DNA from 4 places in the Bradyrhizobium sp. CCBAU 51745 genome. Region 1 is predicted to be linked to each of the others. Evidence: predicted binding sites of a transcription regulator. Region 1 holds the regulator's gene; each other region holds the start of a gene.
The links. Region 1 encodes HrcA, which represses chaperone genes, less so after heat shock. Its sites were predicted from a motif close to GTTAGCACTCNCNNNNNGNGAGTGCTAAC; they were not measured.
Positions count from the first base shown of each region.

Region 2: the regulator HrcA is predicted to act here: its motif matches at 1,606-1,634, upstream of XH98_RS05530 (co-chaperone GroES).
Region 3: the regulator HrcA is predicted to act here: its motif matches at 1,928-1,956, upstream of XH98_RS14475 (co-chaperone GroES).
Region 4: the regulator HrcA is predicted to act here: its motif matches at 1,636-1,664, upstream of XH98_RS28685 (co-chaperone GroES).

Region 1 is NZ_LBJP01000084.1:124,562-129,187, forward strand. It holds gene XH98_RS25160 (hypothetical protein) at 1-86, shown strand, start outside; gene pncA (bifunctional nicotinamidase/pyrazinamidase) at 218-940, shown strand; gene grpE (nucleotide exchange factor GrpE) at 1,062-1,667, opposite strand; gene hrcA (heat-inducible transcriptional repressor HrcA) at 1,766-2,854, opposite strand; gene rph (ribonuclease PH) at 3,037-3,750, shown strand; gene rdgB (RdgB/HAM1 family non-canonical purine NTP pyrophosphatase) at 3,762-4,397, shown strand; gene hemW (radical SAM family heme chaperone HemW) at 4,384-4,626, shown strand, end outside.
Region 2 is NZ_LBJP01000004.1:73,194-77,819, reverse strand. It holds gene groL (chaperonin GroEL) at 1-1,202, opposite strand, end outside; gene XH98_RS05530 (co-chaperone GroES) at 1,249-1,563, opposite strand; gene XH98_RS05525 (usg protein) at 1,972-2,259, shown strand; gene XH98_RS05520 (cupin domain-containing protein) at 2,427-2,954, shown strand; gene XH98_RS05515 (rhomboid family intramembrane serine protease) at 3,343-4,557, shown strand.
Region 3 is NZ_LBJP01000059.1:34,496-39,121, reverse strand. It holds gene XH98_RS14485 (hypothetical protein) at 1-441, opposite strand, end outside; gene XH98_RS14480 (hypothetical protein) at 519-965, shown strand; gene XH98_RS14475 (co-chaperone GroES) at 1,993-2,307, shown strand; gene groL (chaperonin GroEL) at 2,388-4,031, shown strand; gene XH98_RS14465 (hypothetical protein) at 4,458-4,626, opposite strand, start outside.
Region 4 is NZ_LBJP01000087.1:161,842-166,467, reverse strand. It holds gene groL (chaperonin GroEL) at 1-1,018, opposite strand, end outside; gene XH98_RS28685 (co-chaperone GroES) at 1,244-1,540, opposite strand; gene XH98_RS28680 (hypothetical protein) at 1,859-2,377, shown strand; gene XH98_RS28675 (protein phosphatase CheZ) at 2,562-3,326, opposite strand; gene XH98_RS28670 (L,D-transpeptidase) at 3,639-4,469, shown strand.

The DNA.
Region 1 (4,626 bases):
TCATCGCCAGCGCCCCGCGCGACCAGTGGTCCGACGCCTTCACCCGCTTCCGCGCCGTGCGCGACGGCATCCAGCCGAAGGGGTAGAAAACGGGGGGCTGACAGCCCAACCACTCACCAAACCCGGCCGCATTTTCGGGCTTTCGTTCGTACACGAACGGAACTAGGCTTGCCTGCGTTGGATCAGGTTTTGGATCATCCTGGAGGGGAGGCGGACGATGCTTAATCGACGACAGATCTTGGCCGCGATGGGAACGACGGCGCTTGTGGCCCTTGCTCCATCGGCACTGTTTGCAGCAGCTGCGATCAAGCCGGACGACAGCTCCGCGCTGCTCGTGATCGACGTGCAAAACTGCTTCCTGCCGGGCGGCAGCCTTGCGGTGAAGGAAGGCGAGCAGGTCGTGCCCGTCATCAATAAAATGGCGAAGGCATTTTCGAACGTGGTGATGACGCAGGACTGGCACACGCCCGGCCACATCTCGTTCGCGTCGGTGCATTCCGGCAAGAAGCCGTTCGAGACCATCGACCTGCCCTATGGCAAGCAGGTGCTGTGGCCCGACCATTGCGTGCAGGGCACCGAGGGCGCCTCGCTGTCGAAGGATCTCTCGATCCCGCAGGCCGAGCTCATCATCCGCAAGGGCTTTCACAAGGACGTCGACAGCTATTCGGCGTTCCTCGAAGCCGACGGCAAGACAACGACCGGCCTTGCCGCCTATCTGAAGTCGCGCAAGATCAAGCGCGTCTTCGTCGCGGGTCTCGCCACGGATTTCTGTGTCGCCTGGACCGCGCTCGATGCGCGCAAGGCGGGTTTTGAGGTCTATGTCGTGGAGGACGCCTGCCGCGGCATCGACACGCAGGGCTCGCTGGCCAAGGCCTGGGCCGACATGGCCAAGGCCGGCGTGAAGCGGATTCAGTCGAGCGATATTGCGTTGAGCGCGTAAGACTGGACGATCGTCATTCCGGGGCGGCTCGCAGAGCCGAACCCGGAATCTCGAGATTCTCAGGTGCGCAATTGCGCACCGTAGTTCGATGCCGCGCATCGCCCCGGAATGACTTCATCGCTCAGTTCGCCTCGTTGCTGTTCGCAGCAGGCGCGGCCTTTGCGCCGCCCTTGGCGACGCCGACCAGCGCCGGCCGCAGCACGCGCTCGCCGATGGTGTAGCCGGCCTGCATGACCTGCACGACGGTGCCCGTGGGCACCGACGCATCGGGCACTTCGTACATCGCCTGATGGAAGTTGGGGTCGAACTTCTGACCCTGGGGATCGAGCTTCTTCACACCATGCTTTTCCAGTGCGTTGAGCAGCGAACGCTCGGTGAGCTCGACGCCCTCGATCAGCGCGGTCAGACCGGGATCGGCGGCGGCACGCGCCTCGGCCGGAACGGCGTCGAGCGCGCGCTGGAGATTGTCGGCGATCTCGAGCACATCGCGGGCAAAGCCGGTGATGCCGTAGAGTCGGGCATCGGCGACCTCCTTGGTGGTGCGCTTGCGCAGGTTTTCCATCTCGGCCAGCGTCCGCAGCATGCGGTCACGGGCCTCGGCGGCTTCCTTCTGCAACGTCTCCACCGAACCCGGCTCGGGATCGTCGGGCATGATGTAGGGCTTTGACACCACGGGCTCGCCGGTCGCGGCAGTCGTGTCTTCGGGTTGCCGGGTTGGATCGGTCATCGGCTGCTTCTCGAACTCGCTCAAGGGGAGGTTTTCTGGCCCGGATATCGTGCTTCGGGCGCTGAAAATCAAGCGCCCGTGATCGGCTCAAATGCCGGTCAGCCTCCCACCAGGCGACTGACGATACGGGCGGCGTAATCCACGGTCGGGATCACGCGGGCATAATTCAGCCGCGTCGGCCCGATCACGCCCAAAACGCCGACGATGCGGCCGGCGGCATCCCGGTAGGGCGAGATGATGGTGGAAGAGCCCGATAGCGAAAACAGCTTGTTCTCGCTGCCGATGAAGATCCTGACACCTTCAGCGGTTTCGGCGCGCCCGAGCAGGTCGATCACGCCGCGCTTGGTCTCGAGATCGTCGAACAGCAGCCTGACACGCTCGAGATCCTCCAGCGCATGCAGATCTTCCAATAGATTGGCATGGCCGCGGACGATGAGCTGACGGTCCTCGTTCTCGCCGCCCGACCAGCTCGCGATCCCGGCCGAGATCACCTTCTGGGTCAGCTGATCGAGCTCGGCGCGAGCTTCCGCGAGCGCGGTTTCCAGCTCGAGCCGCGCCTCGGCGAGCGTGCGGCCGCGGATCCGCGCGTTGAGGAAATTGCCGGCTTCAGTGATGGCCGAGGAGGGAACCCCCGGCGGCAGCGTCAGCACGCGGTTTTCGACCTGGCCGTCCTCGCCGACCAGGATCACCAGCGCCTGCTCGGGTTCCAATCGGACGAATTCGATGTGCTTCAGCCGCGTATTGGACTTCGGCGTCAGAACGACGGCTGCGGTGCGGGTGAGGCCGGACAGCCGCGTCAGCGCCTGGTCCAGCGCCGCCTCGACCGATTGGGCCTGGCCGACCGAGGTCAGCTGGCTCTGGATCGACTGCCGCTCGGCCTCGTTGAGGTCGCCGACCTGCATCAAGGCGTCGACAAAGAAGCGCAGGCCGAGTTCCGTCGGCAAGCGGCCGGCCGAGGTGTGCGGCGCATAGATCAGCCCGAGCTGTTCCAGATCGGCCATGACGTTGCGGACCGAGGCCGGCGACAGCGGCATCGCGATCAAGCGGGAAATGTTGCGCGAGCCGACCGGTTCGCCAGTCGCGAGATAGCTTTCGACAATTTGACGAAAGATGTCGCGGGAGCGCTCGTTGAGCTGGGCGAGGCCTGCGCGCGGCGCGATCAGATGGATCGGATCGTGATGGGCCACAGACGGTAACTCCTCTCAGATGCACATAATTTGTCCATCCAGGACGGTTCTGACAAGCGTCGCGTTTGCGGGGTGGATATCGGGGGGTGAAAAAGCCTTGCTGCCCACCCTGACCCCACCTACAAGCACCGCGAACAGCCCTACCCCACAAGTTCTAGACCATGAGTTCTGGAGGATTTCCCATGCGGCCAAGCCGCCGTGCGCCCGACGAATTGCGCCCCGTGACGCTGGAGCGCGGCGTGGTCAAATATGCGGAAGGCTCCTGCCTGGTGAAATTCGGCGACACCCATGTGCTCGTCACCGCCACCCTGGAAGACCGCCTGCCGCCATGGCTGAAGGGCCAGGGGCGCGGCTGGGTCACCGCCGAATACGGCATGCTGCCGCGCGCCACCTCCGAACGCACCCGCCGCGAAGCCTCCGCAGGCAAGCAGAGCGGCCGCACCGTCGAGATCCAGCGCCTGATCGGCCGCTCGCTTCGCACCATCGTCGATCTCGAAGCGCTCGGTGAGCGCCAGATCACGGTCGATTGCGACGTGCTGCAGGCCGACGGCGGCACCCGCACCGCCTCGATCACCGGCGCCTGGGTCGCACTCGCCGATTGCATCAACTGGATGAAGGCGCGCAACATGGTCAAGGCCAACGTGATGCGCGACAACGTCGCCGCGATCTCCTGCGGCATCTACAACGGCACGCCGGTGCTCGATCTCGACTATGCCGAGGATTCGGAGGCCGAGACCGACGCCAATTTCGTCATGACCGGCGATGGCCGCATCATCGAGGTGCAGGGCACCGCGGAACGCGAGCCGTTCACGCAGGACGAGTTCCTGAAGCTGATCGCTCTCGCTCAAAAGGGCATCGCGCGGCTGGTGGACTTGCAGAAACTGGCTGTCGCGTAGTCAATAGGCCCATGCACCGCCGAATCACCGGAAAGCTCGTCATCGCCACCCACAATCCCGGCAAGCTCGCCGAGATGAAGGAGCTGCTCGCGCCTCACGGCATCGAGGTGGTGTCGGCCGGTGAGCTCGGCCTTTCCGAGCCTGACGAGACCGGCAACGACTTCCGCAGCAATGCCGCGATCAAGGCGATCGCGGCGGCGCAGGCGACCGGGCTGCCTGCTTTCGCCGACGATTCCGGCATCGTGGTCGACGCGCTCGATGGCGCACCGGGCATCTACAGCGCGCGCTGGGCCGGTCCAAACAAAGACTTCGGCGCCGCGATGGCGCAGATCGAGCGCCTGTTGCAGGAGCGCGGTGCCATCAAGCCCGACAAGCGCAAGGCCCATTTCGTCTCCGCGCTCTGCGTCGCCTGGCCCGATCATCATCTCGAAGAGGTCGAGGCGCGCGTCGACGGCACGCTGGTATGGCCGCCACGCGGCACTTCCGGCTTCGGTTACGATCCGATGTTCCTGCCCGACGGTCATACGCGCACTTTTGGCGAGATGGAGAGCATCGAGAAGCACGGCCTGCCGCCGCTCGGCCTCGGCCTGTCGCACCGCGCCCGCGCCTTCGTGAAACTGGCGGAGATCTGCCTTGAGCCGCGCTGACAAGGATGCGTTCGGCGTCTACGTGCACTGGCCGTTCTGCCTGTCGAAGTGCCCCTATTGCGACTTCAACAGCCATGTCCGCCACGCAGCGATCGACGAGGCGCGCTTTGCTTCGGCCTTTGCGCGCGAGATCGCGACGACCGCCGCGCGCGCACCCGGCCGCGAGGTCACCTCGATCTTCCTCGGCGGCGGCACGCCGTCGCTGATGCAGCCGGCCACCGTCGGCGCC
Region 2 (4,626 bases), on a different contig from region 1:
TGCATCGCGTCATCAACGCGATCCTTGCGCTCCTTCACCTCGACCTCGGTCGCGCCGCCGACGCGGATCACCGCGACGCCGCCAGCGAGCTTGGCGAGACGCTCCTGGAGCTTCTCACGATCGTAGTCCGAGGTGGTCTCCTCGATCTGCGCCTTGATCTGGGCCACGCGCGCCTCGATGTCGGCCTTCTTGCCGGCGCCGTTGACGATCGTGGTGTTCTCCTTGTCGATCATCACCTTCTTGGCGCGACCGAGCATGTTGAGCGTGACGTTCTCGAGCTTGATGCCGAGATCTTCCGAGATCGCCTGGCCACCGGTCAGGATCGCGATGTCCTGCAGCATGGCCTTGCGGCGATCGCCGAAGCCCGGAGCCTTGACGGCCGCGACCTTCAGGCCGCCGCGCAGACGGTTCACGACCAGGGTCGCGAGCGCTTCACCTTCGACGTCTTCGGCGACGATGACCAGCGGCTTGCCGGTCTGCACCACGGCCTCGAGCAGCGGCAGCAGTTCGTTCAGCGAGGAGAGCTTCTTCTCGTTGATGAGGATGTAGGCGTCGTCCATCTCAACGCGCATCTTGTCGGCGTTGGTGACGAAGTAGGGCGAGATGTAGCCGCGATCGAACTGCATGCCCTCGACGACGTCGAGCTCGGTCTCGAGCGACTTGGCTTCCTCGACGGTGATGACACCCTCGTTGCCGACCTTCTTCATGGCGTCGGAGAGGAACTTGCCGATCTCCTGGTCGCCGTTCGCCGAGATGGTGCCGACCTGGGCGATCTCGTCGTTCGAGGTGACCTTCTTGGAGTTCTTCTGCAGGTCCGCAACCACAGCCTCGACCGCGAGGTCGATACCGCGCTTGAGGTCCATCGGGTTCATGCCGGCGGCAACCGACTTGGCGCCTTCCTTCACGATCGCCTGGGCCAGCACGGTGGCGGTGGTGGTGCCGTCGCCGGCCGCGTCAGCGGACTTGGAGGCGACTTCGCGCACCATCTGCGCGCCCATGTTCTCGAACTTGTCCTCGAGCTCGATCTCCTTGGCGACGGTGACGCCGTCCTTGGTGATGCGGGGAGCGCCGAACGACTTGTCGAGCACGACGTTGCGGCCCTTCGGGCCGAGCGTGACCTTCACCGCGTTGGCGAGAACGTCGACGCCGCGCAGCATCTTGTCGCGCGCTTCAACCGCGAATTTGACTTCTTTGGCTGCCATCTGGAATTTTCCTTAGGAATGTTGATTGGAGGGAGGAGAGGGGCTCTTAAGCCGCCTTCTTCTTGGACTCGGTGACCTCGAGAACGCCCATCACGTCGCTCTCCTTCATGATCAGCAGGTCCTGGCCGTCGATCTTGACTTCGGTGCCGGACCACTTGCCGAACAGCACGCGGTCGCCGACCTTCAGGTCGATCGGAACCAGCTTGCCAGCCTCGTCGCGGCCACCCGGGCCGACGGCAACGACTTCACCCTGGGAGGGCTTTTCCTTGGCAGTGTCGGGAATGATGATGCCGCCGGCGGTCTTCTCTTCTGCGTCGATGCGCTTGACCACGACGCGGTCGTGAAGCGGACGGAATTTCATGCAGTCCTCCTAAGCATTTGCACGAGTTGAGGATTTCAAGATGTTAGCAGTCTGTGCCAGTGAGTGCCAGCACAGGTGCAGCTGAAATAGGACAGGAATTTTGCGGGGGCAAGGGCTTCTAGCAGAAAATTCGGCACTCTGAAGGCCCAAGTGCCAGAAACCTTTCCCATCGTTAACCGATTTCGGAGCGCCTTTTCGAGGGCGCCGTGATGACCGTGGTGACCGTATTAGCACGGTGCCCGCTCTGCTGCTAACGCATTGAATTTCAACAGCTTGTTAAACTTTTGGGCTTGAGATGGATTGTCAGTTTGCGTCACATTTCTCTCATGTGAGCGCATCGTTTCCGGGTGGCTCCCGGGGCACGGATCAAGCCACCCCCTGTATGCGCTCCTGCAAAGGAGGTTTGGCATGGGACTGCGCGTTGGGGGCGTTTCCGAGGACTTCAGGAAACAGATGCTGGGCTACGGGCTGACAACGGCCCAAATTCTCTACCGGATGCCGGATCATCCGTCATTGCTCCAGACTTACGTCTGGCAGAACTACGACATGTTCCCGAAATTCCCGGCGCTGACCGATTTCCTGGCGTTCTGGACCGAGAAGCTCGACGGCCCGCTGCATTCGGTGACCGTCGCGCACTCCAAGCTGATCAAGCCGGCCGAGCTGCGCGCGATCGACGGCGTGTTCCGGTTGAATTGAGATAGAGCACCGCTCTTGTAGGGTGGGCAAAGGCGCGCCCTTCGCGCGCCGTGCCCACCATCTCTCTCCGTGATCACATGCAGAACGTGGGCACGCTTCGCTTTGCCCACCCTACGAAATCTGTTTCCGTGCTAGCCTCTCGTCATAACAACACCGGGAGGCCGCCCATGGCCAAGACAACAAAATCGCGCAGCGCAGCCCAGACTGTGGGGAAGAAACGAAGCGCCGCCAAGTCCGCCGCACGATCCTCCGCGCGCAAGGTGGTGAAATCAAAAGCCCGCACGGCCGCTGCGAAAAAACCCGCCCGCCCCAAGCAGCGCATCGCCATCAGCCATCACCGCGAGGAAGATTTCAAAGCCGACGGCCTGCGCGCCTACGCCAAGTACCGCGATCTCGGCATCGCCAACGCGACCCACGGCCTCGCGCAGGCGCACGTCATCCGCCTGCAAGGCCCCTGCGATCCCGCCGAGGTGTCGAAACTGCACTTCCACGACGTCGACTTCCAGATGGTCTATGTGCTCAAGGGCTGGGTGAAGACCTACATGGATGGGCAAGGCGAGACGATGATGCAGCAAGGCAGCGCCTGGACCCAGCCGCCGAAGATCAAGCACATGATCTTGGATTATTCTGACGATGTGGAGCTGCTGGAAGTGATCTTGCCGGCGGAGTTCAGGACGGTGGAGTTGAAGGCGTAGGCTTTCTCCTCGTCATTGCGAGGAGCGCTTGCGACGACTTGTCCGCCGAAGCCTCTGGCGAAGGCGGAAGCAATCCAGGCTGTTTCCGCGGATACATTTCTGGATTGCTTCGCTCCGCTCGCAATGACGACGGAAAGAGCTTGCTTCGTAGCCCGGATGGAGTGGAGCGAAATCCGGGAAAGCCTCTCCGCGGTGAGTGTGGTCTCGCATTGCGCTGCACTTCATCCGGGCTACGGCATGCGCCGACACAATCCCTAAAAAGCCCCAGATCCGCGAAACCGGGCCGTTACCAGTCCGACCAATTCACCAGCCCCTATCGCAGCCCGCTAACCCGATCGAAAATATCCCTGGCGTCAACTCAAGGCTGTGACACCAGGGACATGCTTTGATGGCGACCAATAGTTTTGGCCGGCGCGGCGTCGTGGCGCCACCTTCGAGAGCCTCGTTTCAATCCGTCGCCACGCCGGCCGCTCCCGCGGTCATGCGGGACGACGATGAGTCCGCGAGTGAGAGCTCGCTTTTTCGCGACAACAAGTTTCTCTCCGATATCCCTTTCCTCACAATCGGCCTGATTTTCTGTCTGATGGTGATCTTCGCGCTGCAACGGAGTCTCGCCGTCGACATGGGGCGGGACGGCTCACTCGATGTCCGCTCGCTGATCGCACAGGGCGCGTCCGGCTACGATCTGGTTGTCGGGAAAAACGAGTGGTGGCGGATTGGCCTTGCGCCGCTTCTGCATGGCAGCCAGTGGCACCTCATAGGCAATTGCGTTGCGCTGTTCATCGTCGGCGTCAGGCTAGAGAGCCTGATCGGCCGTGGCTGGTTTTCGCTGATCTTTGTTGCCAGTGCGCTGGCCGGCGAGGCCGGCTCGCTGCTGGGCAATGGCTCGGGCACGGTCGGCGTCGGCGCGTCAGGCGCCATTACCGGGCTCATCGCCGCGCTGTTCGTTGCGAGCTTCGAGCCCGAGGCGGACGCCGAGACGACGATGTCGCGACTGAAGACGTCGCTCTTCTTCGGTGTTCCGGCACTGCTGCCGCTGGCCTTTGGCGCCTCCGGCAACGTCAACTATTATGCGCATGCAGGCGGTGCGGTAGCTGGTGCCGCGCTTGCCATCACGCCGTGGATCGCTTTCTGGTCCTATGACAGCCTGCCGCGAAGCGCTGGCATGGTGTTGCTCGGAGGATTTGTGGGATCCCTGATTTGCGCCGGCTTCGCCGCCATTCACTATCGGTCCTACATGGCCGATGCCGGGCAGTATATCCGCGCGTCGGAAATGCCGGCGGGCACGCGCGAGATGGCCGGCCGTTCCGCTGATTTCGTCAACCGCTATCCGAAGGACCCGCGCGCTCACCTGTTCCGTGCGATTTACTTCGCTGAACGGAACAGCCTCAGTGCCGCCGAGGCGGAAGTGCAAACCGCGATGTCGCTCGCTGCGTCGGATGTGGCGGGCGGTCCGGTGCGATCGGTGGCGCGGGCCTTGCTGGCGCAATTGCTGCTCGCGCGGGGACGGACCACCGAGGCGAAGGCCATGGCGGCCGAGGTGTGCCGCGCCAAGCTGGGTGACGTGCGACGGCTCCTGGAGCAGTCGAAATTGTGCGGTTGAGGTGGAGGCTCTCTCCTCGTCATTGCGAGGAGCCCTTGCGACGACGCAATCCAGACTGCCCCCCGCGGG
Region 3 (4,626 bases), on a different contig from region 1:
GATGATGTCAGTCACCGTGCTGCCATGCCCAAATGGCAGAAGCAACCTCTCGTACTCCACCTCGCGACCTTCGCCGTCCTTCAGATGAGAGACGGTGTATACCGGCCGACGCCGCTCGATGCATAGGTGATAAACGGGCATCACAGAGGCCGCCAACCGGGGGCCAACGTACTCGTCTAGTCGGCGGCCTTTGCCGGTCGCGCCATAAGCGCTCGACATGCGAGTGCCTTCGCTCTGTATCGTGACCACGGGCGGCGTGCAGGACGCTTCGATAGTGTAATAAACGAGATCGTCCGCTTCTTCTTTGAGGCGTTCAGGTTCGTACCCCGAAATGCCGGGAAGGTCGTCCTCATTGCGCAAGTAGAGCCTCAGCCAGGTGTTCAGAAGATCACGCTGGCGGATCGCCACCACAACCGCGGGTGTCGCACTTTGAAATTCCATTGCTTGCAGACCCGAACGGTTGCCGAGCCGAAGCTTACCTCCGTCTCGCTAACGGTGCGTTAAGTCTTAGCGCCGCCTTGCGTGCGCAAGCCGACGCGCTGGACATTGAGGCGCAGGTGAAGCGGCGCCTTGCTGACGAGTATGATGCGGCGCAGGCGCGTGGCGAAGTGCAGACGGCCGGCCGGGACCGGGTGAGCAAAGTTTCAAAGGAGAACAATGCTCCAACAGCCGCCGACGTCGGCCTCTCCCGAAAAGAAATCCACGAAGCCCGCCAGATCAGGGACGTCGAGAAGCGCGACTCGGGTATCGGTAGACGGACCGTCGACGCAGCCTTGATGGCAGGCAAAGAACCGAAAAAAGCTGCGGTCTGTAAGACAACGGCAAAAGCCGCCACCGAAAACGCCGAGACCTCAAATCTGTCGCCGTCCGACATACCGCGAGCTGCTCGGCGCGATTGCCTTGAGGTACTCCGGCGCAGTACCTTGCAGCCAAGTGGTCTATCCCGCTCGATTCCACCCATGTAATCCCTCACCGCCAAATCAACGGGCGGGAAAACCTGCCCCGGTATCCTCAATGTGGAGAGGATCATTCGTCAGGCTCGACAGGGCGTATAATTACTAAGTGTGATTATCCTTCATCTAAACAACATGATCACCTCTCTTGTTGCATTATTGGGTCCGTTCATTTTGAACGCCGCGGTCAGTCTCGCTAAGCGCCTCGGCAACCTCTCGTCGACGCCTGTTATTCGCTTTGTGCTGGCCCTCTTTTCGCTCGTAGGCGTCATTTGCTACAGCGCGCTTAATGGCACCCCGCTCGATGTAAATTCGGTCACCAGCATCGTTGGGACACTTTTCCTCTCGGCAAGCATTTTTCGCAGCTCACGGCACCTATAGCCTGTTCTTCCAGCAGGTTGCCGATGCTGTCGCCTCGTACACTCCTTCTGACCAGGGCTAAAATCGAACGATAGCGGCTGTTGTCGCCAGTAGACACTGAGGTCCGCATGATGTTCCTGGTCGAAGCGGGTCCTCCCAGGCCCCGGTATGGCACAAGCGCGCCCCGAAATTTCACCAGCCAGCTGAGGTGATTCTTGGGTTGACACGGTTGACAGGTTGACAGGCGGGCACCTTCCCAGAGCTACTCACTGAAACAGTCTCACTGAAGCGTCAAGACGCACACGTAGTTTTGCTGTTCTCTCGACGGAGGGAGAGAATCTCTAAAGAAAGTTGCTCGACTGCTGCGGCTCAGGTTCTCTCGCTAGGCGAGAGGGATGGGATTTCCCGACTTCTCCGCGTACCGTGACGGGATCTAGACCGCCGTTGGACGCGGCATCATAGTACCTGAACATGCTAACCCAGACGCCGGCCAAGAGTTCATTCCATGGCTCCTTTAGGTGGCTCTGAACGAGCCTCCAGTGAGGGCGATGGATTTTCGAAATCCTTCGTCGCTTTGTCTTGTATGCCGGCCAGGCCGGCTTATTTTCGGAGCGGTTAGCACTCGCTCGCTTCGACTGCTTTTTCAAAAATATAAACGACTAGAAGATAGGAGGAGAGCATGAAATTCCGTCCGCTTCACGATCGGGTCGTGGTCAAGCGCATCGACGCGGAAGAGAAGACCGCTGGCGGCATCATCATTCCCGATACAGCCAAGGAAAAACCCTCCCAGGGCGAAGTCATCGCCGTTGGCCCCGGTGGCCGCGACGAAGCCGGCAAGCTGGTTCCGATCGACCTGAAGGTTGGCGACCGCGTGCTGTTCGGCAAGTGGTCGGGCACCGAGGTCAAGATCGACGCCGAGGAACTGTTGATCATGAAGGAGAGTGACATCATGGGCGTTCTCACCGAGATGTCTTCCAAGAAGAAGGCCGCCTAATCCACCGCTCGCATCGCTCAAGTGCCTGCCGGTCGCCTCATCAAGGCTGAGACCAAGTCAAAAACTCAGGGAAACCCACCATGTCAGCCAAAGAAGTGAAATTCGGCGTCGACGCCCGCGACCGGATGCTACGCGGTGTCGACATCCTCCACAATGCAGTGAAAGTGACGCTCGGCCCAAAGGGCCGCAACGTCGTCCTCGACAAGTCGTTTGGCGCGCCCCGCATCACCAAGGACGGCGTCACCGTCGCCAAGGAGATCGAGCTCGAGGACAAGTTCGAGAACATGGGCGCGCAGATGGTGCGCGAAGTCGCCTCCAAGTCCGCTGACGCGGCCGGCGACGGCACCACCACCGCCACCGTGCTCGCGGCCGCGATCGTCCGTGAAGGCGCCAAGTCGGTTGCCGCCGGCATGAACCCGATGGACCTCAAGCGCGGTATCGACCTCGCGGTCGAGGCTGTGGTTGCCGACCTGCAGAAGAACTCCAAGAAGGTCACCTCGAACGACGAGATCGCCCAGGTCGGCACGATTTCGGCCAATGGCGACGCGGAGATCGGCAAGTTCATCTCCGACGCCATGAAGAAGGTCGGCAACGAGGGTGTCATCACCGTTGAGGAAGCCAAGTCGCTCGAGACCGAACTCGAAGTTGTCGAGGGCATGCAGTTCGATCGCGGCTACATCTCGCCCTACTTCGTCACCAATGCCGACAAGATGCGCGTTGAGATGGATGATGCCTACGTCCTGATCAATGAGAAAAAGCTATCTCAATTGAATGAACTACTTCCCTTGTTGGAAGCCGTGGTGCAGAGCGGCAAGCCGCTTGTGATTATCGCCGAAGACGTCGAAGGCGAAGCGCTCGCCACGCTCGTCGTCAACCGTCTCCGCGGCGGCCTTAAGGTCGCTGCTGTCAAAGCTCCGGGCTTCGGCGATCGCCGCAAAGCGATGCTCCAGGACATCGCAATCCTGACCGGCGGCCAGGCCATCTCGGAAGACCTCGGCATCAAGCTCGAGAACGTCACGCTCAACATGCTCGGTCGCGCCAAGAAGGTGATGATCGACAAGGAGAACACCACGATCGTCAGCGGCGCCGGCAAGAAGGCCGACATCGAAGCTCGCGTGGCGCAAATCAAGGCGCAGATCGAGGAGACCACCTCGGACTACGACCGTGAGAAGCTCCAGGAGCGTCTCGCCAAGCTCGCCGGCGGCGTCGCGGTGATCCGCGTCGGCGGCGCGACTGAGGTCGAGGTCAAGGAGCGCAAGGATCGCGTGGACGATGCGATGCATGCGACCCGCGCGGCGGTTGAAGAAGGCATCCTGCCGGGCGGCGGCGTTGCGCTACTGCGTGCCTCCGATCACCTCAAGGGCATTCGCACCAAAAATGACGACCAAAAGACCGGGGTCGAGATCGTGCGCAAGGCGTTGTCCTACCCGGCCCGCCAGATCGCAATCAACGCGGGCGAGGACGGCTCGGTGATCGTCGGCAAGATCCTCGAGAAGGATCAGTACGCCTATGGCTTCGACTCGCAGACCGGCGAATACGGCAACTTGGTCTCCAAGGGCATCATCGATCCGACTAAGGTGGTTCGAGTCGCGATCCAGAACGCGGCGTCCGTCGCAGCGCTCCTGATCACCACCGAAGCTATGGTGGCCGAAGTGCCGAAGAAGAATACTGGTGCGGGCGGCATGCCTCCGGGCGGCGGCGGCATGGGGGGTATGGACTTCTAAGTCCCACATAAGAGCTCAACAATAACAAGGCTCGGCAGCGATGCCGAGCCCTTTCCGATTTCCTGGCGGTCAGCCGGGGTCCAACACAGGCGCGCCGTATTGCGCGAGCGCGTCGAAGCCTGCGCCGCCGACGAATGTCAGGCGGCCGAGTTCGAGGGGACGCCGCCCGGAATCATCCCAAGGAGCCTCCATTCCCGGAAACAGCGATAGCAGCTTCCTGGCCGAACTCGCCGCCCAATAGAAACAGATTGCCAACCTTACAAGGACGACGCGCCTCCGCTAAGAGTCCAATCGCGGCGGTCGCGCGCTGGGCGAGCCGCTTGAGATCTGCCCCCACAACCAGACCACCTGTGAACCGGTCTGGACTTCGCACACGGGCCATGAGCCGGCATCGCTCCAATCAAGCGGCGATACTTGTCAGGCTCCTTAGCGGCCGTAGGGGAAGCAGCGGTTGCGATCGAGTGTGAGACCGAAATGCGCTCCCAGTGCAGCGATGGCCGCGTCCTGCTGCGGATAAGGATCGGCATTGGATGCGGCAACGATGATGATCCGGAACCCGCCGCGATCCTTGCCGCCCGGTGGCAGCATCGCTGTA
Region 4 (4,626 bases), on a different contig from region 1:
GCTTCTTGCCGGCGCCCTTGACGATCGTGGTGTTCTCCTTGTCGATCACGACCTTGCCGGCGCGGCCGAGCATCTTCACCGTGACGTTCTCGAGCTTCATGCCGAGGTCCTCGGAGATCAGCTGGCCGCCGGTGAGGATGGCGAGGTCTTCCAGCATGGCCTTGCGGCGGTCACCGAAGCCGGGCGCCTTGACGGCGGCGACCTTGAGGCCGCCACGCAGGCGGTTGACGACCAGGGTCGCCAGCGCCTCGCCCTCGACGTCCTCGGCGATGATGACGAGCGGCTTGCCCGACTGCACCACGGCTTCGAGCACCGGCAGCATGGCCTGCAGGCCGGAGAGCTTCTTCTCGTGCAGGAGGATGTAGGCGTCCTCGAGCTCGGCGGTCATCTTCTCGGGGTTGGTGACGAAGTACGGGCTGAGATAGCCGCGATCGAACTTCATGCCCTCGACGATGTCGACTTCGGTGTCGAGCGACTTGTTTTCCTCGACGGTGATGACGCCCTCGTTGCCGACCTTCTGCATCGCCTGCGCGATCATCTTGCCGATGGCCGAATCGCCGTTGGCCGAGATGGTGCCGACCTGGGCGACCTCGGAGGAGGCGGCGACGGGCTTGGCGCGCTTCTCGATGTCCTTGACGACGGCATGGACCGCGGTGTCGATGCCGCGCTTGAGGTCCATCGGATTCATGCCGGCGGCAACCGCCTTGGCGCCTTCGCGCACGATGGCCTGGGCCAGCACGGTCGCGGTGGTGGTGCCGTCGCCGGCGAGGTCGTTGGTCTTGGAGGCAACCTCTCGCACCATCTGGGCGCCCATGTTCTCGAACTTGTCCTCGAGCTCGATCTCCTTGGCGACGGTGACGCCGTCCTTGGTGATGCGGGGCGCACCGAAGCTCTTCTCGATGACGACGTTGCGGCCCTTGGGGCCGAGCGTCACCTTGACGGCGTTGGCGAGAATGTCGACGCCGCGCAGCATGCGATCGCGCGCGTCTCCGGAAAACTTGACGTCCTTGGCAGCCATTGTCTGCAATCCTTCTTAATCCGTGATGTGTCTGTCGCACTCCGTTCGTCATTGCCGGGCTTGACCCGCCTGCGCGGCCGAAGCCGCTTCGGCGTGGCGTAGGCCCGGCAATCCATCTCACTGCGAAGAATGATGGTTGCCCGGGTCATCTAGTGCGAAGACGCGCTTCGCGCTTCTGCCCGGGCATGACGATGAGATATTCAGCGGCCGTTCAGACGGATGGCTCTAGGCCATCACGCCCATGATGTCCGACTCCTTCATGATCAGGAGCTCTTCGTTGTCGATCTTGACCTCGGTGCCCGACCACTTGCCGAACAGCACGCGGTCGCCGACCTTGAGGTCGATCGGGATCAGCTTGCCCGCCTCGTCACGGCCGCCGGGGCCGACGGCGACGACTTCGCCCTGGGACGGCTTTTCCTTGGCGGTGTCGGGGATGATGATGCCGCCCTTGGTCTTTTCCTCGGCGTCGATACGTTTGACCACGACACGGTCATGCAGCGGACGAAATTTGGACTTAGCCATGACGTTTCCCTTTGGAGGCTCGCTTTTCGATAAGCAGCGGAAGTGAGTGGGGGCGGCGCTGCCGTTCTCCCTCTTGCCGAGGGGCGAGCGGCGCGCTTAGCAATCGGTCTTTCCGAGTGCTAATAGGGCGCAGGGGATATGGCTTGGCTGTGATCCTGTCAAGCAAAGGTGGTTAAGCGATTGGTGAGGCGGATATAGGATGGTGGCACTGGAAGCTCGTTCGGGGGAGAGGCGTATCTTAGGACGTCATTGCCCTGGCTGCGGTTTTGCGCTTGGCTGCGGGAGGGATGCGGCCATGGTCTTGTTCGGGGGAATGCCATGATCAGTTCAGCTCACGCGCGCACGCTTACCAACCTGGCGGCGGCCTCTTGCCTGGCGCTGCTGCTGGGGGCCTGCGGCGGCGGCATGAGCCTGCCGTCCTTCTCGTCCCAGCCGGCGCCCGAGGCCGAGCCCGGCGTCGCGCCGGAAATGCCGGCCTCGATCCGCGCCGACGAGATCGTCGGCCGCTGGGGCCTCGCCTCGTTCCAGAACCCGGCCGACCGCGCCCGTACCGAGGCGGCCGCGCGGGCCCAGTGCAAGAACCCCTACGTCATCGGCGCCGGCTCCTCCGGCGGGGTGATCATGCATCTGGCCGACCAGGCCACGCCGCAGGAACTGCGGCTGAAGGGCTCGCCGAGCGGCAAGAACTATATCGGCCCATCCGGCCCGACGCCGGGCGAGCAGGACCGCGAGATCGTCTCCTTCGACGGCCGCGTCATGATCACCCGCTTCGTCGACAAGGACGCCGCCACCCGCTACGGCAACATGGTCTACGTCCGCTGCGCGCCGCGGGCGTGATTCCTCTCCGTCATTCCGGGGCGGTCCGCAGGACCGAACCCGGAATGACGAGATTCTCAGGTGCGCAAATGCGCACCATAGTTCACGCTTCGCGTGCCCCGGAATGACAGTTCGAGAGAAATGAAGGCAACAAAAAACGCCGGCCCTCGGGCCGGCGATTTGTTTTCTCTCTGTCGCGTCGCGCTTAGTCGAACAGCGCGTCGATGTCGTCCTGCGAGGCGTGGCCGACGTCGCCGGCGAGTTTCGGGCCGTTGAGCAGCTTTTCGTCTTCGCTGCGGTTGTCGACATGGACCGGCACGTGGGACTTGATGGCGTCGACGCCACCCCAGATCTCCATCATCGCGTTGATGTGCTGCTCGATGAACTTCATCGTGCTCATGACCTTGCTGATGCGCTGGCCGGTCAGATCCTGGAAGTTGCAGGCCTCGAAGATCGAGATGACGCGTTCCTGGATGTCGTCGGCGAGCCGCTTCTGCTGATCGATCGAGTCCACCTTGGACATCGCGCTCGCCGCCTGGTCGATCGACTCCGCGGCTTCGAGGATCTGCTGGGTCGCCTGTTCGGTGCCGCCGACCACCGCGCCGAGCTCGCCGTTGACCTTGGCCATCTCGCCGCCGTCGAAGCTCTTGCCGTGCAAGGTCGCGATCTCGCGCTTGGTACGGTCGATGGCATCGTGGATGAGGTCGAGCTCGACTTTCAGCTTCTCGCACTGCTCGATCTGGGCGCGATAGGTCTCCAGCAGCGCGCGCGTTTCGGCAACTTCGTGCGCCACGACGGTGTCGCTCTGCGGCTGCGCGGCGTGGCCGCCTCGCGCCATCTGGGCGCGGATCGCGCGCAACTCCGCCATGATTTCGCTATGCATCGGGCCTGCCTCTTCAGTCATGTCCAGAATCGGCATCTCGCCACCGGCGATATCCTCGACACGAAAACGCTTGCGGTGAACAGCCATCAGGATACTCCCCCCACCTCACTCACGCGTCTTTGTAGACAGAAGCGATTTAACACGAGGTTCACGTCCGGAACTGTCGTGCAGCCGCGCGCGACGGCACGCAAACGCACGATTAACCATGAGGCTTTGCCTTTCATCGAAAATAAACGCTGATCGGGAAATTGCAGCGTTGCTCGCGACGTGGTGAATCGAAACGCCTGTTCTGTTTACCAAACGAAACGGAGTTTGCTCTTTATTGACCACGTCGAGGACGCGATCAGCCAGCGCGTTCGGCGGCGAATGCAACTAGACGAAACAGTACAGAGTACGTCGATGTTCAAGAAAACGTCTGTCGCGCTGCTCGGCAGCGCATGCGCCTTCATTGTCGGCGCTACCGGCGCCAGCGCCTTCGACAATAGCGCGCCGAACGATCCGCCCGCGGTGCTCTACCGGCCGCGTGTCGCCCCGGCGCCGGTGCGCGTCGCCTCCAACGCCAATATGGGCGGCGGCTTCATCGAGTTCCTGTTCGGCGACGGGCCCGGTCGCGGCCCGGCCTACGCGCCGGAGCAGCCGATCTATCAGCAGCAGCCCGCCTACAACGATCCGCGTCGCCTGCCGCCGGTCGGCGAGCCGCAGATGCAAGGCGGATATCAACAAGGCGGTTATCAGCAAGGCGCAAGCTACCAGCAGGAAGCGATCGATCCGCGGCAGCGTCCGTTCGATCCGAAATTCGAGAAACAGCTGGTCGACTATAGCGGCAAGGAAAGCGCCGGCACCATCGTGGTCGATTCCAACAACAAGTTCCTTTACCTCGTCGAGGGCAACGGCCGGGCGCTGCGCTACGGCATCGGCGTCGGACGCGAGGGCTTCACCTGGACCGGCGTGAAATCGATCACCGCCAAGCGCGAATGGCCGGACTGGACGCCGCCGGCGGAAATGCTCGCCCGCCGTCCCGATCTGCCCAGGCACATGGAAGGCGGCCCGGAAAATCCGCTCGGTGCCCGCGCGATGTATCTCGGCTCCACGCTCTATCGCATCCACGGCTCCAACGAGCCCTGGACCATCGGCACCAACGTCTCCTCCGGCTGCATCCGCATGCGCAACGAGGACGTCATCGACCTCTATGGCCGCGTCAATGTCGGCACCAAGGTCGTGGTGATGTGAAGCGTCATGCGCTCGATGGGGCGATCAATCCGCGTGCCGCGTCGGCGCGAAATGCGGCAGCGAAGGGGACGCTGCCGCCGCCGGACGCCTGCCTGAATGGTCTATATCCGGTGCCTCGACACGAGACGAGGGGCAGCGGACCGGCGACGAGGAGTCG